One region of the Rhizobium sp. SJZ105 genome, then DNA from elsewhere that is predicted to be linked to it. Evidence: riboswitches for the same ligand, from Rfam matches in the RefSeq annotation. Region 1 holds a riboswitch; each other region holds the start of a gene.

Region 1 (6,913 bases):
TTTCCGGTGCGGTGACACCCGATGAAGGGGAGATCAGGCTTGAAGGCAAGCCGGTACAGTTCCGCTCGCCAATCGAGGCGCGCAAGGCTGGTATCGAAACCGTTTATCAGAACCTTGCGCTGTCTCCCGCATTGTCCATAGCCGACAATATGTTTCTCGGCCGTGAAATCCGCAAACCCGGTATTCAGGGAAGCCTGTTCAGGGCACTGGACCGTCCGGCGATGGAAAAGTTTGCCCGTGAGAAACTCTCTGAACTCGGCCTGATGACGATCCAGAACATCAATCAGGCGGTGGAAACCCTCTCCGGCGGCCAGCGCCAGGGTGTTGCGGTGGCGCGTGCAGCCGCCTTCGGCTCCAAGGTCGTCATCCTTGACGAACCGACGGCGGCGCTCGGCGTCAAGGAAAGCCGCCGCGTTCTCGAGCTTATTCTGGATGTGCGCGCGCGAGGGCTACCGATCGTTCTCATCTCGCACAACATGCCGCATGTTTTCGAGGTTGCTGACCGGATTCATATTCATCGGCTGGGCAAGCGTTTATGCGTCATCAATCCGAAGGACTATACCATGTCCGACGCTGTCGCCTTCATGACGGGCGCCAAGGAAGCGCCAAAGGAAACGCTGGCCGCATGACGTTGAAGCTTGAAACGATCGTCGAAGACGTTCTTCGGCGGGCAGAGGATAAATCTCGTTTTATTATTGCCATTGCCGGTCCCCCTGGGGCCGGCAAATCCACGCTGGCGGATGCCCTGTGCGGTGCCCTCGTGGCGCGCGGCGAGGCTGCGGCTGTCCTGCCCATGGACGGCTTCCATATGGATAACGGTATTCTCGAAGAACGGGGGCTCTTGCCGCGAAAAGGCGCACCGGAGACCTTCGACGTGCGCGGCTTTCTTGATATCGTCTCCGCAGTTCGTCAGGGCGGGCAGGAAGTTCTTGTCCCGGTTTTTGACCGCTCCCGCGAAATTGCCATTGCCTCCGCTCGCGCCATCGCGCCAGAAACACGCTTCATTCTTGCCGAAGGCAACTATCTGCTGTTGAACGAGGCGCCGTGGACGAAGCTTTCCGGCAGCTTCGATCTTGCCGTCTTCGTAGGCCCATCCGTTGCGGTGCTCGAGGAACGCCTGCGGGATAGATGGCAGGGCTATGGTCTCGATGCGACCGAGATTCACGCCAAACTGTTCGAAAATGATCTTCCCAACGGAAAGCGGGTGATTGAGAACTCCCGCCCCGCCGATATTCGCATCGATATCTGGGAATAACCCGCCGCTTCCGTCCGTAGGCGGCATCGAGCATTCACCGTTAAGCCTTTGTTGACCATGTGTTGAATCTTTTTGATCCACAGGGTGGGGCTTTCGCATGTCTAATTATTGACGAAAAAAATTCCTCATATACTATATGTGGTGTTCAAGGTTCTTTCGATTCGCAAGCGTCGGGAGCTAAGACGGGAATTCGGTGCGCAACACCATTATGGTGAAGCAATGCCGAAACTGCCCCCGCAACTGTAAGCGGTGAGCATCGTTCCGATTTGAGCCACTGGCGCTAAAAGCTCCGGGAAGGTGGGAATGGATGTTTTGACCCGCAAGTCAGGAGACCTGCCTTGAGCGAAAACGTCCACGGGCGGGGTGTCCGGAAGGAAGGTGTATGACGCAAATGAATTGCGTGCGCCCTTTTCTGCCCCCTCCAGAACAAGCTTCGGGGTGAAGTCATGCCAGTGCATTTTTATGAGTTTCTACGCTCGTCGGCGTAGACAGCGATCTTACGCGGCCTCACCCGCGCGCCTCGCCAGAATGACAGAACCATCGCCACCCGCTTGCGATTGCAGGCGGGCAATGTTGAGCCGTGCGTAAAAGCGGCTTCGAAAGAGGAAACAATGACCGTCACCGTTTACAGCAAACCCGCCTGCGTCCAGTGCACTGCCACCTATCGTGCGCTTGACCGCATCGGTGTTAGCTACGAGATCATCGATATCTCCGAAGATGCGGATGCCCTCGATCGCGTTCGCGGCCTCGGTTACATGCAGGTTCCCGTGGTCGTTGCCGGCGAACGCCATTGGGCGGGTTTCCGTCCGGACATGATTGGCTCGATCAGCTGAGGAGGCGATGCGATGGGGCTGATCGTCTATTATTCCAGCCGGTCTGAGAACACTCATCGCTTCCTTCAGAAACTGGGGCGACGATTGCTTCGCCTGCCGCTCGGCGCCGAGGAAGACGTTCCTCACGTGTCGGAGCCCTATGTTCTCGTCACCCCCACCTATGGGGGCGGCGGCATGAAAGGAGCGGTACCGAAACCGGTTATCCGGTTTTTGAACGAGCCCTCAAACCGAAATCTCATTCGCGGCGTCATAGCGGCGGGAAATACGAATTTTGGCGCAGCTTTCGCATTCGCCGGAGATATCGTGTCGCGTAAATGCGCGGTGCCGTTTCTCTACCGCTTCGAGCTTCTCGGCACGGAGGAAGATGTCGCCAACGTCAATCATGGATTGGAACGATTTTGGACACGCTGACCTCGAGCGCGGTGCGCAACACGGATGCCAAACAACAAGTAACCGCCGCGCAGAAACACCTGGACGCGGGACTGGACTATCACGCGCTGAACGCGATGCTGAACCTCTACGATGAAAACGGGAAGATCCAGTTCGACAAGGACCGCCTTGCGGCACGGCAATATTTCCTCCAGCACGTCAACCAGAACACGGTGTTTTTCCATAATCTCAGGGAAAAGCTCGATTATCTCGTGACCGAGGGATATTACGAACAGGAGGTGCTGGACCAGTATTCCTTCAATTTCGTCCGTGACCTCTACGACGAGGCCTATGCCAGAAAGTTCCGTTTTCCGACATTTCTCGGCGCCTTCAAATATTATACGTCCTATACGCTGAAGACCTTCGACGGAAAGCGTTACCTGGAGCGTTATGAGGACCGCGTCTGCATGGTGGCGCTGGCTCTGGCGCGTGGCGACGAGCAGCTTGCCCGCGATCTGATGGATGAAATCATTTCCGGCCGCTTCCAGCCGGCGACCCCGACCTTTCTCAACGCTGGCAAGAAAAGCCGCGGTGAGCTGGTTTCGTGTTTTCTGCTGCGTGTGGAAGACAATATGGAAAGCATCGGCCGGTCCATCAATTCAGCATTGCAGCTTTCCAAGCGTGGCGGTGGCGTAGCACTGTCCCTGACCAATATTCGCGAAGCCGGCGCGCCGATCAAACAGATCGAAAACCAGTCCTCCGGCGTCATTCCTGTCATGAAGCTGCTGGAAGATTCGTTCTCCTACGCCAACCAGCTTGGCGCGCGCCAAGGCGCTGGTGCGGTCTATCTGCATGCCCATCACCCCGACATCATGCGTTTCCTTGATACGAAACGTGAAAACGCCGACGAAAAAATCCGCATCAAAACCCTTTCGCTCGGCGTGGTGATCCCTGATATCACCTTCGAACTCGCGAGAAACAACGAGGATATGTACCTGTTCTCACCCTATGATGTTGAGCGGGTTTATGGCGTGCCGTTTACCGAGATTTCCGTCAGCGAAAAATATCAGGAAATGGTCGCCGACAGCCGCATCCGCAAGAAGAAGATCAAGGCACGCGAGTTCTTCCAAGTCATCGCAGAAATCCAGTTCGAAAGCGGTTACCCCTATATCATGTTCGAGGATACGGTTAACCGCGCCAATCCGATCGCCGGCCGTATCAGCATGAGCAATCTCTGCTCGGAAATCCTACAGGTCAGCGAGGCGAGCGAGTTCAACGACGATCTCTCTTACAGCCATATGGGCAAGGATATTTCCTGCAATCTCGGCTCGCTCAACATTGCTTCAGCAATGGATTCGGCTGATTTCGGCAAGACGATCGAAACCTCCATCCGGGCGCTGACGGCCGTTTCTGACATGAGCCACATCTCGTCTGTCCCTTCCGTGGAAAAGGGCAATGATGCGAGCCACGCCATCGGGCTTGGTCAGATGAACCTGCATGGCTATCTGGCGCGCGAGCGCATCTTCTACGGCTCCGAAGAAGGCATCGACTTCACCAATATCTATTTCTACACGGTGACCTATCACGCCATCCGCGCCAGCAATCGCCTTGCCACTGAAAGGGGCCAGAGCTTCAAGGGCTTTGAAAACTCCAAATATGCCTCGGGCGACTACTTCGATAAATATACCGACCGGGAATGGCTGCCCGCGACGGAAAAGGTCCGCGACCTTTTTGAGAAAGCCGGCATTTCCATTCCGACACAGGAGGACTGGAAAGCGTTGAAGCAGGCCGTCATGGAGACCGGCCTCTATAACCAGAACCTTCAGGCCGTGCCGCCCACAGGCTCGATCTCCTATATCAACCACTCGACCTCCTCGATCCATCCCATCGTCTCGAAGATTGAAATTCGCAAGGAAGGCAAGATCGGCCGTGTTTATTATCCGGCTTCCTACCTTTCGAACGACAATCTCGAATATTATCAGGATGCCTACGAAATCGGTCCGGAAAAGATCATAGATACCTATGCGGCGGCCACTCAGCATGTCGATCAGGGCCTGTCGCTGACACTGTTCTTCCGCGATACGGCAACGACGCGCGATATCAACCGGGCGCAGATCTACGCCTGGAAAAAAGGCATCAAGACCATCTACTACATCCGTTTGCGCCAGATGGCGCTGGAAGGCACGCAGGTTCAGGGCTGCGTATCCTGCACGCTCTGAATTGAGGGACAAGACAATGAACATTGCCGTAAAACCCGCGTCCCGTATTCGCGCGGTCAACTGGAACCGCATCGAGGATGACAAGGATCTCGAAGTCTGGAATCGCCTGACATCGAATTTCTGGCTACCGGAAAAGGTGCCGCTCTCCAACGATATCCCGTCCTGGGGAACGTTGAAGCCGGAAGAGCAGACCCTGACGATCCGCGTCTTCACCGGGCTGACATTGCTGGACACGATCCAGAACGGCGTCGGTTCCGTGCGCCTGATGGCGGATTCGGCGACGCCGCACGAGGAGGCGGTGCTTTCCAACATCTCCTTTATGGAGGCGGTCCACGCCCGCTCCTATTCCTCGATCTTCTCGACGCTCTGCTCCACGCCTGACGTCGATGACGCCTATCGCTGGTCGGAGGAGAACGAATTCCTGCAACGCAAATCCGCGCTCATCATGCGCGAATATGATAGCGGAAATCCGTTGAAAATGAAGGTCGCCAGCGTGTTTCTGGAGAGCTTCCTGTTCTATTCCGGCTTCTACCTGCCTATGTTCTGGTCAAGTCGCGCCAAGCTTACCAACACGGCCGATTTGATCCGTCTCATCATTCGCGATGAGGCCGTGCATGGCTATTACATCGGCTACAAGTTCCAGCGCGCGCTCGAACGTCTGGGCGAAGCGGAAAAACAGGAGATCAAGGATTTCGCCTTCGATCTATTGCTCGAGCTTTACGACAACGAGGCCAAATATACCCAAGACCTCTATGACGGCGTTGGCCTGACGGAGGACGTCAAGCAGTTCCTGCATTACAACGCCAACAAGGCCTTGATGAATCTGGGTTACGAGGCGCTGTTTCCGCCCGAGGCTTGCCGGGTCAATCCTGCGATCCTCTCGGCGCTGTCTCCCAATGCCGACGAGAACCACGACTTCTTCTCCGGCTCCGGCTCTTCCTATGTCATCGGCAAGGCGGTCGCCACAGAAGACGAAGACTGGGATTTCTGAACCGGTTGTCGCCAAGAACCCGCAAAAGTTATTGCGGGTTCACGACCTGGCTCGCAAGCCGGAAGGGGCTGGATACTGTTGCCCCGATAGCGTCGAACACAAAGGCACCCGCGCGGCCTATGCCGTTTTCGCCGTTGCCGTTCCGGCTCGCCTCCAGTTGTGGCACCAGCGACGCGAGTGCCGCATAGCGGTCGTGGTTGAGCGGATCCGATGCCTTGAGTTTGGAGATGTCAACGAACTGAACGCCCTCTTTCAGGGCGGCTTCCTGCACTTGAGGATCGGTCACATCCAGCGCGCCTATGCGGGTGACGTCGGCCCCCAGGATGGAGGAAGCCTTCAGGGCGCGGTCGTCCTTGGAGACGAGAATGGTGAGCGGCGGATTGAGCCTCCCCACCACCTCGATCTGCTTGCGGAAAACATCGGCGTCGATATCCGGCGCGGCCAGCACTACCTGTAGTTTGGAAAGCACATCGTTCCTGCCTTCGAAGCGCAATTGTCGCAGCGCTTCCATGACCAGCCAGCCGCCCATGCTGTGACCGAACACGACAATGCTTTTTTTCGGTGTCTGCTTGGTAAGGTCTGTCAGCACCATGGCCAGCGCGTCTCGCGAATAGGTCGCTGATTCCTTGTCGGCCACGTAACCGGTGACGCTCGCCTGGGACGGCCAGGAAAAGACCAGCGGCACACCATCCATATTGGCATCGGCTGCCATTTGTGCCGCACGGAACAAGGCTTCCTGATAGCTGTAATTATAGCCATGCACAAAAAGGGCGATCTGCTTGCCGGAGCGGGTGACATCGCCAAGATCGGAATTGAAACGCGTTTTCGTCAGCATATCGGCTTTGGTGACGACAAAATCCTTGCTCGGGTTCGGCTTGCCTTTGGACCATTCGATATTTCCGCTTTTATGGCTGGGAGGAATGGAAATGTCGAAGCGCGCATAATTCAGCTCAGCTGCCCGCCCAGCGCTAAAGCCCTTTTTGGCCTCGTTGTTTTTCTCCCGCGTGCTCGCCACATAGGCTGTCACGATTTTCGTATCGGTGGTCTTGGTGTTTATGGCCTGCAACACATCCGCCCCCGGCCTGCCCGCGCAGGATGAAAGAAGGCTGAGAGCGAGGAGGAGCGAAAAAATCAGGCGCATGGATGGGGTTACCGATAATGAGGGACCACGCATAAATAACCGGCCGCTCAAAAAGTTGCTACTGGAGACTGGATTGCGGTGTGGTTGCATTATGTTCAATGCGGA
Region 2 (6,913 bases), on a different contig from region 1:
GGGTCATTGGCCTTCCGCTGGAGAACCTCTCCAATGTCGACCGCGTCATTGCGCTCGCCGGCGGCTCGAAAAAGACCGAGGCGATCGCCGGCGCGCTCAGAACCGGCGTGATCGATGTCCTCGTCACCGACAAATTCACCGCCGAACGACTGGTCGGCACATAAACACAGCCTTTATCCCATAAGGAGGAGACATGAGGCGCTTTGAAGGTCAATCCGTATTCGTGACTGGAGGCAACAAGGGCATCGGTTACGGCATCGCCCGCCGTTTTGCCGAGGAAGGTGCGAAAGTCGCCATCGCCTCTGTCGACAAGGAAACCAATGACGCCGCCAAAAAGCTGGCGGACGAAACCGGCTCAGTCACCCATGGCGTGATCCTCGATGTGCGGGATGCGGCGGCGGTGCGCGAGGCCTATGGCGCAGCCGAAGAGGCAATCGGTCCGCTTTCCATCTCCGTCCAGAACGCCGGCGTCATCACCATCTCCAAGATCGAGGAGCTGACGCAGGAACAGTGGGATTTCAACCTCGATGTCAACACCAAGGGCGCGTTCCTGTGCTGCCAGGAAGCGATCCGCCGCTTCCGCGCAAGTGGCACCAAGGGCCGCCTGGTTAACACCGCCTCCGGCCAGGCCCGCCAGGGTTTTATCTATACCCCCCACTACGCCGCTTCAAAATTCGGCGTCGTCGGCCTGACGCAAAGTCTGGCCAAGGAACTGGCGCCCGAAGGCATCACCGTCAACGCCATTTGCCCCGGCATCATCCACACCGAAATGTGGGATTATAACGACCGAGTCTGGGGCCAGATGCTCGGTGACTACAAGCCCGGCGAACTCATGGCCGAATGGGTGCGCAACATTCCAATGCGCCGCGCAGGAACACCAGCCGAAGTGGCAGCCTTGGTGGCGTTTCTCGCCTCCGAGGATGCGGCCTACATCACCGGCCAGACAATTAATGTCGATGGCGGGCTGATCATGTCGTAGCACTCAACCAATCGATGACGGCATCTGCGTTCTTCTCTGGCGGATGGACCGGGTAAAAGACATGCTTGATAACGCCCGTTTCGATAATCATCGTGAGCCTCTTGAGCAGTGTCAGGCCTCCAGCCTGGAAAGTTGGAAGGCGAAGGGCTGACACCAGAAGGAGTGAATGATCGGAAAGCAGAGGAAACGGCAGGTGAAGCCGCTCTGCTGCCTCTCGCTGATACTCCGTGGTCTGCGTAGAAAGGCCAAACAGACGCGTTGCTCCCAATGCCTTCAGTTCAGCGAAATGATCACGGAAGGCACAGGACTGTGGTGTACATCCCCTCGCGCCGGGTATTGCGTCCCATCCGTCAATCGCCTTTCCTCCGGGCGGGCTTGTCCGGGGGTAAGCATAGACTACGGTTAACCCCGGCTCACGCAGATCGACGGTCGTGCCATCCGTCGCAACCAAACCAATGCCAGGCAACTCCATCCCGGGTAAATGCCTGGCTGCTCCGTCGTCACGTGGGGTAACTAATTGCTCATCCCCGCCGGGTTCAATCATTGCCACCTCGTTGCTCTTCCTGTCTGTCGACGTTGCGACGTTAGCCGATTTTCATACTACCGCAATGTCATGTGCGCAGGTGCAAAGCTGCCGTCGCGATTCGCGCCTTCAGCCTCGATGGAATACGAACGCCACACCTTCATTCGATTTGACAAAGTCACTGATTGGCAAGTCTCTGGCCGATAGTATCGTTTTGGAATTTTCGCTGAAGCGATGTTCTGGGGCAACGGCTTCTTTGTCTTGGGATCGCTGCTACCGGGTGGCCACCACTGTCCCCATTTCCACAAGGCAATTGCTGCTCTCGGCAAATACGTCCTGCTGACTGAGACCCACTTTTTTTGGCGATCTTAGCGGCCGTCGTGCTCCCGAGATTTTCGGCGTCTGGGAAGTTGTTCTGTTTGGTAAAAGTCACGAAGACGTCGGTGGCGTTGTAATAAATGTCTTCCAACCGAGACGTTTGGCGCAGACACTCATCAGAAACAGGGCCGATTTTTAGAGAACAGGCCGTCTTGGCAGCTTTGCGCCAAGAGGCGGACATCCGTCGAAGCTGTCAGGATGATCCGCGCCGTGACCTTATAGCCATTCGTAAGTCTCCCAGCGTTTGTCGCGATGGGCGCGGTGGCGGCGAACGGCTGCCATCCGCAGGTTCAGACTATCAAAAAACTAAACAGTGAGCTCTCTTCGGACGATCTCAGCTCCTGCGCTCAAGGAATTCAGCTTGTCTCTTGCCACACGACGAGACAGGGGGGCCATGCCGCAATTGGTGCAGGGGCAAAGTTTATCTGCGTCGACAAACTTAAGCGCCTTGCGCAGCGTTGCAGCGACTTCCTCCGGGGTTTCGATGGTATTGCTTGCCACATCGATGGCCCCGACCATGACTTTCTTACCTCGAACAAGTTCCAGAAGATCCATTGGGACATGAGAATTGTGGCATTCGAGGGAGATCATACCGATGCCGGATTTCTGCAGCTTGGGGAGAGTTTCCTCATACTGCCGCCATTCTGACCCGAGTGTCTTTTTCCAATCCGTATTGGCCTTTATGCCGTAACCGTAGCAGATATGGACGGCGGTCTCGCACTTCAGCCCTTCAATTGCCTTGTCCAAAGTGGCAACACCCCAGTCATTCACATCGTCAAAGAAAACGTTGAAGGCAGGTTCGTCGAACTGGATGATATCGACGCCGGCAGCCTCCAATTCCTTTGCTTCCTCGTTGAGTATCCCGGCAAATTCCCAGGCAAGCTTTTCACGGCTCTTATAATGGCCGTCAAAGAGAGTATCGATCATCGTCATCGGACCCGGCAAAGCCCATTTGATGGGTTGTTTGGTCTGCTGGCGCAAAAACTTGGCGTCTTCGACGAACACGGACTTCTGGCGAGACACGGCGCCGACGACTGTCGGGACACTCGCATCGTAGCGATCGCGAATTCTGACTGTCTCGCGTTTTGCAAAATCGACCCCGTCGAGGTGCTCGATGAAAGTCGTGACGAAATGTTGGCGTGTTTGCTCGCCATCACTGACGATGTCGATGCCGGCCTGTTGCTGATCGTCGAGTGAAAGGCGCAGGGCATCTCTCTTGCCTTCCAGTAATTCCTCGCCCTCCAGCTTCCAGGGCGACCACAGTTTTTCGGGCTGCGCAAGCCAGGAGGGTTTCGGCAGGCTGCCAGCGGTCGATGTGGGGAGAAGTTTCTTCACGATGGGACCTCTTCTAAGTGATGCTCAGGCGGGGCGGTGAGCAAACAATTGCTCAAGGACGGCGCGGTATGGCTTGATGAAGTGTTTTTCGGTGAACTTACCCTGATCCACCGCCAAGCGATTTCGTTCGTCGCGATCGTAAATGACCCGGGTCAGCGAATAGTCCTGGTGCTTCAGGTTGGGCTGGTAAAATGTCCCGGCTGCTGCGTTCGCATTGTAGATTTCGGGGCGATAAATTCTCTGAAACGTTTCCATCGTGCTGATGACGCCGATTAGCTCAATATTGGAGTAGTCGCCCAGCAAGTCCCCAACAAAGTAGAAGGCCAACGGCGCAACGCTGCCTGCTGGCATGAAGTAGCGAACCTGCAATCCCATTTTCCCGAAATACTGGTCGGTGGACGAGAACCCATTCTGCCGGTATTCGACGCCCATGACGGGGTGATGATTTTCGGTCCGGTAATAGGTCTTGCTGGTCGAGGCGCTGATGCAAATGACCGGCGGCTTGCGAAAGTACGAGCGGTAGGCATCCGACCGCAGAAAAGACTTGAACAGGTTTCCATGCAGGTCGCCGAAGTCGGCCGGAATGCTGAAGGCAGGAACGCTCTTGTTATGCTCCGGCAGCACAATGCTGAAGTCGTAGTCTCGCACATAGGAGGAGAAGTTATTCCCCACAATGCCGTCGATACGTTCACTGGTTTTGTGATCGATGATCGTCGTCTTCAGTATCTCGATGAGGGGAAATTTTTCACCTGCGACATCGAAGCTCATGTCGACCGAAATGATCTCCAACTCTACCGAGTATCGGTCCGATTTGGGATTATCCCAGTGCGCGAGGGCGTTGAAGCGGCTGTCGATCATGCGCATGACATTGCGCAGGTTTTCCTGCCGCTTTTCGCCCCTTGCCAGATTGGCGAAATTGGTGGTGATGCGCGTATTTTCTGAAGGACGATAGTCCTCATCGAAGGGTACGCTCGTGATCGTAAAAATGCAGGTCTGAGACATGTTGTGCCCCTATAAAGTTGGGGGCATGGGTCTGCGGACGCATAGCAAGAGAGGCCGCGACAATGCAGCCTTTGCTACGGCACACTGGGACACCCCGCCCGTGGACGTTATTTCACCAAAGGCAGGTCTCCTGGCTCACGGATCATCACTTCCGTCCGTCTTCCCGGGGTAAACCAGTGACATATTGGACTTCAGCTCGCCGCTTACAGTTGCGGGGGCAGCGTCGGCTTTGCCGCATGACACGGAGCACCGACTTCCCTCTTAGCCCCGGCACGTTGCGTGCAACGACTGGGGAACCTTAGGCGTGACGACCATATTGTAAGCCACGTCATCGGTCAACATCATATAACGATATCTTTATGTCTTTAAGTTTGCATTTCCATCGCCGGTTCCGACCGAACAGATTGCATTCGGCGCGGCAGTCAACGTTGCGGTTTTACGCTTTTCGCCGCTTTCAGCAGCGTCATGCGTCCCAGTTTTCAATCTCCGGCGCAACGGCCTGGAGCAATATCCTTCTGCTGCCGCCGAGACGAACGATTATCCCTCACAAAGACGAATACAACCGCTTTTTCTAAGAAAAGGGTTCCAGCCTTTCGCTGCAAGGATTGCCCAGGCAGTGGCCCCGACATGCGGCAACCTGAAATATTTGAAGTCGGCAAAGGTCGAGGTCGGCCCGATCATCAGCCCGGTCGTCAGTTCGTCCCCGACTGTCGCGTAGATCAGGTTATCGGGAGATATTTGTGCGGCAATGGTGGCAAGCAGCGCCTCGGCCCGGTCGGCATCGCCGACCTGCTGAAACGCCAGCGCGGCCTGGGCCGTACCTTCCAGCCACACACCATCCCGATCGTCGTTAAAATCAAAACCTCCCGCAACCGCATAATGCCGATCAACCCAATGCAGAACACGTCCACTGCGGCCCCGAAACTCTGGCACGGCGAGAATGGGCCAGAGTTCGGAATCTATTCCGGACTGGCTCGAGTTGGGTGTGTCGCTTCCGGGTAGGCTGCCGACGTAAAACCGTCCCTGCTGCTCATTCCACATCGCATCAAGAAATTTGCGTGTATTATCCCGCATCGCCTGCCAGGCGCGCGCTCCCTCAATTTCGGCGAGCCAACCCGCAACGGCATATACATCGAGATTATGTTCCGTCGATTTCCACTCGAGTTTTGCCGGTGCAGGCTCATGACCGAATGTGCCACCTGTGTAGCCGATATCGCGGACGCCCGCCGTATGCGCATCGATCCAGCGCATGAGTTTGGTCGCTGCCTGCACATAGGACGGATTGCTTAATCGTTCACTGGCAGTGAGAAGCGCAAGTGCCGCCCAGGCCAGGTTGCCCGTTGCGCTGCCGACCTGATAGTCATCCTCGACCCACGTCTTGCTGGCCTCACTCCAGAAACCGGGCAAAAGCATAGCATCATTTTCGTTCGCAACGGGGCCGGAACGGTAGGCGTTGCGCAGGCGGCCATCGCTGTAATAGCGATCGTTGTTGACGGCGAGCAGCAGCGCATCGGCAACCCTTTTTGCCTCGGTATCGTTGCCACAGGAAAAAAGGGCAATCGTCGCCAGGGCATTGTCATAGGTGAAACCCGCATTTGAAAGAGCGGGATCAAGCGCTTTGCCGCCGGGTGCAGGTTCAAAGCTCCGAAATACGAAGGGGGTGGTGGATTTGTCCATCTTCCCAACGAGACCCGCACACAAGCTAACAGCAAGGCGGTCGCGAACTGATCCGGAACCGGTGCGCCCATCGCCACCAGCGACCACTCCTGTTGTGAAGCAGGTCATGAGAACTGTCGCGACGATCGATTTGACAGACATGAGTTTTCCGTTTGGTAGGCGCTTTTCCAAACAAGCCCGCCTCTAGCTTGCAGTTTACGTCGAGCACGGTCCCGGGTTTGGCGCGAATTGTCTTAGCTGAAGGCCCTTGCGAGTAACATCTGCATGGACTTCAAGAGGTCGCCCTGTTCCGCGACATTTTCGGGCGCATTGCGGAAAAGCAGCCTCAAGATTGCACGATGCTGGTCGGCAGTGGGGGTGAGAGTGAATTTGCCGGGCGTTTGCGACACCTTCGTTGCATCGATCTGCACCCAGCCCACATCGGGCACGTACAGGGACTCTGCCTCGGCGTAAGACCGGTTGAAATCCGCCAGGGTCGCGGTTTCGGTCGAAAGCGCCACGATCCGTACCGCCTTCACCTCGCTTGCGCACTGCAAACGGCCTTCGAGATCCACGCCGATCGGCTCTTCCTTGTCGACACGTGGTAATTCAATGCAGCAGATGAGGCTGGTGAAGGCAATCACCATAGCGACCGCCGACCAGATGAGGTTGAGACAATCTCGCGCCGAAAATTCTACAGGGGCGTCCCATGCGTAAACGGCGAGCAGAACTGAAACCGCGGAGGTGACGGTGACGATTGCGAAAAATAGCGCTGTAGGCCCATGAATGCGCACCTGTGACCGGTCACCACCTTTCTCCGTGACTTTAAAGGGACGTCCGAAGGGTTTGCGCATAGCCTGAAACAAGGTGATGGTGATGGGAACAGCGGTCAGCGCATGCGTCACTTCGGTGAACAGCGGTAGGGTGCGTTTTCCCGATATCCAGGTGGAGTAGGCCCAAAACAAAGCCAGTGACGACAGTCCAAATTTCATGAACATCAGCTCGTCGGCCTGGAGGGCGGAAACGCCTGTCAGCCAGTA
Region 3 (6,913 bases), 810 kb from region 1:
AGCGGGCAATCACCACACCGCCGACAATACCCATCAACGGATCGAGGAAGGACCAGCCGTTCCACTTGCCGAGCAGCAGCGCGACAATGGCGAGAACGGAAGTCAGCGCATCGGCGAGTACATGCAGATAGGCTGCGCGCAGATTATTGTCCCTGCCGCCCTTCGCTCCGTGCTCGCCGTGATGCGCGTGCGAGCCGTGATCGTGATGGGCGTGGCTGCCATGGCCGTGATGGGCATGCGAACCATGTGCGTGACCATGGCCATGGCCGTGATCGTGGTCATCCTTCAACAGCACGGCGCTGACGAGATTGACGATAAGACCGATGACGGCGACGAGGATCGCCTGATTGAAGTCGATCTGAACAGGATTGAAAAGCCGCATCGCACTTTCGACGGCGATGAGCAGCGCCACCACCGCCAGCACGATGGCGCTGGCAAAACCGGCGAGATCACCGAACTTGCCGGTGCCGAAGGTGAAGCGCGGATTGCGCGCCTCGCGCCGGGCATATAGATAGGCCAGCGCCGAGATGAGCATTGCGCCCGCATGGGTGGACATGTGCCAGCCATCCGCCGTCAGCGCCATGGAACCGAACCAGTGGCCGGCGACGATCTCCGCCACCATCATGACTGTGGTCAGCGCAATCACCATCCACACGCGCTTTTCATTGCGCTCATGGTTCCGGCCTAGGAAAACATGGTCGTGGCCGGACGCTGCGGAAAATTCGGATGTCGTCGTCATGTCGCTAATCCTGTTCGATCCTGGAATATTCTGTTTCACGCATCTTTTCCCAAAGCCGCGGACACTTTTGGGAGAGAGGTTAGCGGATGTAGGTCTTCAGCACCTGGGCCAGCTCTTCCGCCGCACGCGCCCGCTCGTCTTCATTTTCGGCGTGCACGACGTGCTCATGCAGATGTTCCTGCATCACCTCCCCCGTCAGGCCGGAAAGCGCACCGCGCACCGAGGCCAGCAATTGCAGCACCTCGCCGCAGGGCTTGGAATCGTCCAGGGCACGCTCCACCGCCTCCATCTGCCCCTTGAGGCGACGGATGCGAGCGAGAAGCTTCTCCTTGTTGCGGATCGTATGGGACATGAGTACCTCATATACTATAGGGGGGTATACTATATTGCGATGTTTTTTGGTTCAAGCCCTGCGCGACGCAACCTTCGCGAATGTTTCGACCCCTAAAAATACCCCATGAAACTTAGGGGACTCAGTCATGACGACTATCGCAGCAACAACCAGCAGCTATTACGCAACTCCGGTCCGGACCCTTGAGCCGACAAAGACCAGGGAAACAAATGCAACCACCGAGGCCCTGCTGGAACTGACACGGGCGGCACACCGCGCGATTTCCAGCGCCGAGAGCGTTGCCGTTTCCGCCGCACCTGCCGCCGCCAGCGTTTCCGCCGGCCTTGCCGCAGCACTTTGGAACCTGGACAGCGGTGCACAGGCCAGAACCGAACCGGCGGTAGATATCGCCGCATCAGCGCAGCCTGACGCCGCCTCCAGCATCGAGACAGAAGTTCTCAAAGCCCTGGCGCAGGCACTCGGCGTGGATGCCGCCGCCTGACACCCATTGAACGGCAGGCTGAAAAGCTATATCTCTAGAGACTAGAGCATCCGGTTCGTTCTTGTCCCGGCTGCTCTTGAGGATATGGAGAAGGCAATGCTGTCGATCGGTGAATTGTCCAAACGTACCGGCGTGAAGGTTCCGACGATCCGCTATTATGAGCAGATGGGCCTCATCCGCGAGGCAGATCGCTCGGAAGGCAACCAGCGCCGTTACGAAAAATCCGATCTCGAAAGGCTGGCTTTCATCCGCCATGCCCGCGATATCGGGCTCAATATCGACGCCATCAGAGAATTGATCGCGCTCAGCCAGCACCGGCAAATGCCGTGCGAGGGTGCGGATCGCATTGCCGCCGAACACCTCGCCCATGTGCGCGAAAAAATCACCAGCCTCAAGAAGCTCGAGCATGAGCTGGAACGTATCGTCTCCCATTGCCATGGTCATTCGATCGAGGATTGTTACGTCATCCGCGCACTTTCCGACCATGGCATGTGCGAAGGCGAGCATTGAGGCTGAAGAGCAGGCTTGACAGATTTCAGATTCGAGCGCATTGCATGGACATGATCAACGAACGCGCACCCATCTCCTGCTCGTACTTTTGGGCCTACCTGTAAAGGGCGGCTCGACAGATCATTTTGTCAACAAGCCGCCGTCAGGCGGCTTTGTTGTTTTTCAAGCGTCCTGACGGCACCGATAAAACCGAAGGACCAGAAAAATGACCGAAGATAGTTCCCTTACACTGGAAAGACCGCCCGTCGTCATCATTCGTGGCGCACGCAAGACCGATTTGCCTGAGCTCAATGAGATGATCACCCTGCTTGCCAACTTTCATGGGGATGCGGCGGCGATTACGCCGGCGAAACTGGAACGCGACCTGTTCGGCCCGCTTCCCTGGGTGCATGGGCTGGTGGCGGAAGCCGACGGCGCATTGATCGGTTACGCCCTGATGCTGCCGCTCTACAGGGCGCAGGAAGGCCGCCGCGGGCTTGAGCTGCACCATCTTTTCGTGCGTGACGGTCACCGCGGACATGGCACCGGCCAGCACCTGGTTTCCCGCGCCCGCGATATCGCCAAGCGCCTCGGTTGCGACTATCTTTCCGTCAGCGCCACGACCGGCAATGTCGCCGCGCATCGTTTCTACGAAAGCATGGATTTCGCGCCGCGCCCGGTCACTGGCATGCGCTACATGCAGTCTATCGCCTGATTGCAACCTTCGGAGACGGCCATGACACGGATTGCCATTGCGCTTGCGCAGGATTTTGCGGACTGGGAACCGGCGCTGCTTGCCGCCGCCGCGCGCGGCTATCTCGGCGTCGAGATCGTTTACGCAACCCCGGACGGCCGGCCCGTGGTTTCAATGGGCGGGCTCAACGTTACGCCCGACACATCATACGACGCGCTTGATCCTGCTAACATCGATGCGCTCGTCATTCCCGGCGGCCTCAGCTGGGAAAAGGGAACGGCTGCCGATCTTGGCGGGTTGGTACAGCGGTTTCGCGAGAAGGGCCGGCTGGTTGCCGGCATCTGCGCGGCTGCCAGCGCGCTTGCAGGCACGGGCGCCCTTGATGACGTCACCCATACCGGAAATTCGCTCGCCTCTCACAAGGCCTATCCGTCCTATCGCGGCGAAGCGCTCTATCGCGACCAGCCAAAGGCGGTCAGCGATGGCGGCATCGTAACCGCAGCCGGCAGTGCACCCGTCAGTTTCGCAGTGGAAATTCTGAAACACCTCGGCCTCTTTGGTCCGGAAGCCGAGGCGGAACTTCAGGTTTTTGCGGCGGAACACCGGTGAAGCTCACCTTGGTGTCGAGAGTTTTGCGGATCCTCCCACCCTCATTCCTGTGCTTGTCACAGGAATGAGGTGGTGTGGAAGTTAAGCCGTGAGACCATCACAAATCACCCCTGATCAAGCACCCGGCAGACACGGGGCGCGACATCCCCGCACTCCCCCGCAATCGCACGGCGGATATCGCGGCTGTTGAGATGCAGACTGCGACCGGCCGGCAAAGCCGAGCGTTTTATCTTGGCAAGGGCTGCGACCGTAAAGGCAGCCTCATTCTCATGAAAATAGGCGAGCGCCGCTTCCCGTTCCGGGCTGACGCCGAGGACTGCCTTGAAGGCAAGGCGATGCACGGCGCAGAAAGCGCCGTGACAGGGAACGGCAAAACGCAGCGCGTCGAGTTCCTCACTCCATTCGGCTGCGTCCTGCATGGTTTCAAGCTTGCTGGAAGCGCTTCAGGAAAAACGCGCTCAATGTTCCGAGCAAGGCCCAGAAGACAAAGCTGGTCACGGTGGCGGCAACGATGAACTGTCGTTCCAGCGGCAGCGGTGCCAGCGCATGTTGACCTTCCGGCGGCAGGGGCGCGCCCACCACATGTGGTGCAACGATCAACACCAGTGCGAGCACGATTGCCCAGGGTTCGCGGCGGAATGCGATCAGCGCAATGCCGCCTGCGGTCGCCGCCACCGTCGAAAGCCACCAGATTTGACGCGCCTCAAGCGCGGCCGCCGGGCTGCCCGGCAGTTCCGGCGGCAGGCCGATCATCGGCGCAAGCATGACGGCGGCAAAACCGGCCACACCCCACAAAAGGCCTTCGCGCCAGCCGGCATTGGTGCCGCGCAGCGAGATGAGGCCGGTCAGCACCAGCGCATAACCGATGGCGGTCAGCACGTTGGCGGCGACCGTATAGGCGGTGCGCTCGAAGCCGTCGGCCGGAGACCAGGCTTCCTCATTATGCTCGTGCGCGGGAACGGCAGCGCCGGTCGTGGCCGGAGCATCATGGCTGTGGGGCGCTTCGCCACCGGCATTTTCATAGGTTTCCGCCTTCAGGATCAGCGGCGTGGTGCCGAAAGCCTGCATGGCCGAAACGGCGAAGCCGCCAACGATGCCGACGAGGACGGCGGTAAAAACGATATTGCGAAAGAACGACATGCTTTTCCCCCTCAATGGCAAGGGAAAGCATTGGCATGACGTGTGTCATGCGCGGCGTTGTGAACGGCTTCCACATGCGAAAAGCCGACAAAACCGACGACGAACAGGCCAAGCACGATCGCCGTCAGCGATTGCGCGAAGCTGCCCGTTTTTGCTGAAACGGCGGCATTTGCCGTATTCTGGTTGATGGACATGGTGACCCCTCTTACGGCGCGACCCCGCGCCTTTAGACGCGGCGGAACGGCAAACGCCGTGCAGCCGCATGCGATACACTTCACCACGGGGATACGAGACTGACACAGGGCGGCACGTTCAAGCGCCACCACCCTGAAATTCCGCTCTTCCGGACACCCCGCCGGCATGGACATTTCCGTGATGGCAGGTCTCCTGGCTTACGGGTCAAAACCTGAAACACCTTCCCGGCATTGCCCTCGCCCATATCCGGCGAGATGCGTACCAGTGGCATTTCGTTTCAGGCTCTCCGCTCACAGTTGCGGGGGCAGCCACGAATGAGGATGTCTCCCTATCGTGTTCCCTTTTCACCTTCCGGAACGCCCGGAAGGAACCATCACAGGATCGTTATCCGATGGGTGTGGGTGGGAGTCAATGGCAGGCCGGCGTGAGAATCGCGCGCCGTGGCTGGATGCCGGATCAAGTCCGGCATGACGGCGAAGGGCTACCGTGCCGGGATGGCCTTCAGATAGGCGGCGATCGCATTGCGGTCTTCGGCCGTCAGATGCGCCATGTTCTGCTGCACCTTGACCATGGAGCCGCCGACGCTGTCGAATTCCGGGGTGAAGCCGGTTTCCAGATAGTTGGCAATATCGGCCGCCTCCCAGCTTCCGACGCTCTGCGAGCCGGGGGTAATATCGGGAATGCGGCCCTCGCCTTCGGGATTTGGACCACCGGCCAGCCATTTGCCATCGAGAAAACCGCCAAGTGCATTGCGCGGCGTGTGACATTCGCCGCAATGGCCCGGGCCTTCCACCAGATATTGGCCGCGCAGCAATTCGGCATTGGCATCGGCAAGCTCGACGCGGGGTGGCGCGGATGTATCGAAATAGAGGAATTTCCAACCGCCCAATGCCATGCGCATGTTGAAGGGGAACGGCAGTTCATGATCCGGCGCGTCATTCTGGCTGGCGGGCAGAACCCGCAAATAACCGAAGAGGTCGTTGATGTCCTTCTGCGTCATGCGGGCATAGGAGGCGTATGGGAAGGACGGGTAGAGATGTTCGCCGTTCTTGCCGACGCCGCGCGTCATCGCATCTCCGAATTCCGAAAGCGTCCAGCCGCCAATACCATGCTGCGGATCGGAGGAAATATTGGGCACATGGAAGGTGCCGAAGGGGCTTTTCAACGCTTGCCCGCCCGAAAGCGTCAAAAGCGCATCGCCCTTGGCATCTGGTGCCGCATGGCAACTTGCGCAGCCACCCGCCCAGAACAGCGTTTCGCCATTGGCAAGGTCCGGCTCGCCAAGGCTCACCCAGTGGCTGGGTGCCTGACGCACAGGCGCGGTGACCCAGGCGAAAATGCCGAAACCGGCAATGGCCGCCACCGCGATCCCGCCCGCGAGCTTCGTCCAAATGGAGGCCATGACCCCTCTCCCCATTATCACCTGATGAGATCAGGCATCATTCCCGCTGAAAAAAACGCCGCCGGGAAGCGGCGTTCTTAGTAGGATCACTTCTTCAGACGGTAGGTCTGGTGGCACGCACCACAATCGGCACCGAGGGTCTGCATGGCGGCGGTGACGCCTGCCTGATCGGCGGGAAGGCTGGCGAGGACCTTGTCCGCATCGGCACCGAGCTTGGCGGCCTTGGACTTGAAGTCATCGAAATTTTCCCAGATCGCGGGTGCCGCAGCACTGCCGGTCTCGCTGCCCGGGGGAAACTGGTCAGGGAAAGCCTTGGCGTTGGTGCTGATGGTCGTCACGGCAGCCTTCACGGCTTCGGCGTCATAAGGCTTCTGGCCCTTGGAGATGGCAGCAAGCGCCCCCATGGAGCCGCCGATCTGCTTCATCATGCCTTCACGTTTTTCGACTTCGCCGGCAGCGTAGACCGCTCCGGCGCAAAGACAGCCGAAAAGCATGGCCGCCGCGATGGTTTTCAGTTTCATACACTCTCTCCTTGATTCCGGCAGATGCCGAACGCGCGATAACGGCGCGAGGATGCCCTTTCCGCATGGCGAAAAGAAGTCACATTGCAGTGAATTTCCCCAAGAAAACAGAAGTCTAGGAGAGTGCTTCCCAAAGCGTAACCAGGGCTGCGGCAATCAGCATGAAACCGGCGGCGCGGCCGATGAAAATCGTCGCGGCAGGCGAGGAAACGAGCCATGCCCGGCTTTTATCCGCCGTCAGCGCCAGAGCGCCATAGACCGTGAACTGCGTGATGGCCACCATCGCGCCCA

The links. A riboswitch is a leader RNA that binds a small molecule or an ion and turns the genes downstream of it on or off. The one in region 1 is predicted to bind cobalamin.
Region 2: linked by a shared signal. The riboswitch ahead of FB593_RS21600 (DUF1852 domain-containing protein) and the one ahead of nrdH (glutaredoxin-like protein NrdH) in region 1 are both predicted to bind cobalamin.
Region 3: linked by a shared signal. The riboswitch ahead of FB593_RS05135 (CbtB domain-containing protein) and the one ahead of nrdH (glutaredoxin-like protein NrdH) in region 1 are both predicted to bind cobalamin.

What each region holds. Positions count from the first base shown of each region.
Region 1 covers NZ_VIUP01000001.1:1,818,490-1,825,402, reverse strand. The annotation lists gene FB593_RS09230 (ATP-binding cassette domain-containing protein) at 1-629, shown strand, start outside; gene FB593_RS09225 (nucleoside triphosphate hydrolase) at 626-1,255, shown strand; cobalamin riboswitch at 1,387-1,611, shown strand; gene nrdH (glutaredoxin-like protein NrdH) at 1,867-2,088, shown strand; gene nrdI (class Ib ribonucleoside-diphosphate reductase assembly flavoprotein NrdI) at 2,101-2,499, shown strand; gene nrdE (class 1b ribonucleoside-diphosphate reductase subunit alpha) at 2,487-4,676, shown strand; gene nrdF (class 1b ribonucleoside-diphosphate reductase subunit beta) at 4,693-5,667, shown strand; gene FB593_RS09200 (alpha/beta hydrolase) at 5,696-6,808, opposite strand.
Region 2 covers NZ_VIUP01000009.1:75,280-82,192, reverse strand. The annotation lists gene FB593_RS21625 (sugar-binding transcriptional regulator) at 1-164, shown strand, start outside; gene FB593_RS21620 (SDR family oxidoreductase) at 194-979, shown strand; gene FB593_RS21615 (peroxiredoxin) at 969-1,523, opposite strand; gene FB593_RS21605 (methionine synthase) at 2,187-3,215, opposite strand; gene FB593_RS21600 (DUF1852 domain-containing protein) at 3,240-4,217, opposite strand; cobalamin riboswitch at 4,320-4,533, opposite strand; gene FB593_RS21595 (hypothetical protein) at 4,755-6,035, opposite strand; gene FB593_RS21590 (glycosyltransferase family 2 protein) at 6,128-6,913, opposite strand, start outside.
Region 3 covers NZ_VIUP01000001.1:1,013,134-1,020,046, forward strand. The annotation lists gene dmeF (CDF family Co(II)/Ni(II) efflux transporter DmeF) at 1-739, opposite strand, end outside; gene dmeR (Ni(II)/Co(II)-sensing transcriptional repressor DmeR) at 819-1,091, opposite strand; gene FB593_RS05105 (hypothetical protein) at 1,219-1,572, shown strand; gene FB593_RS05110 (MerR family transcriptional regulator) at 1,669-2,082, shown strand; gene FB593_RS05115 (GNAT family N-acetyltransferase) at 2,288-2,776, shown strand; gene FB593_RS05120 (type 1 glutamine amidotransferase family protein) at 2,798-3,364, shown strand; gene FB593_RS05125 (hypothetical protein) at 3,469-3,783, opposite strand; gene FB593_RS05130 (CbtA family protein) at 3,788-4,504, opposite strand; gene FB593_RS05135 (CbtB domain-containing protein) at 4,516-4,698, opposite strand; cobalamin riboswitch at 4,864-5,089, opposite strand; gene FB593_RS05140 (c-type cytochrome) at 5,181-6,101, opposite strand; gene FB593_RS05145 (c-type cytochrome) at 6,188-6,622, opposite strand; gene FB593_RS05150 (LysE family translocator) at 6,738-6,913, opposite strand, start outside.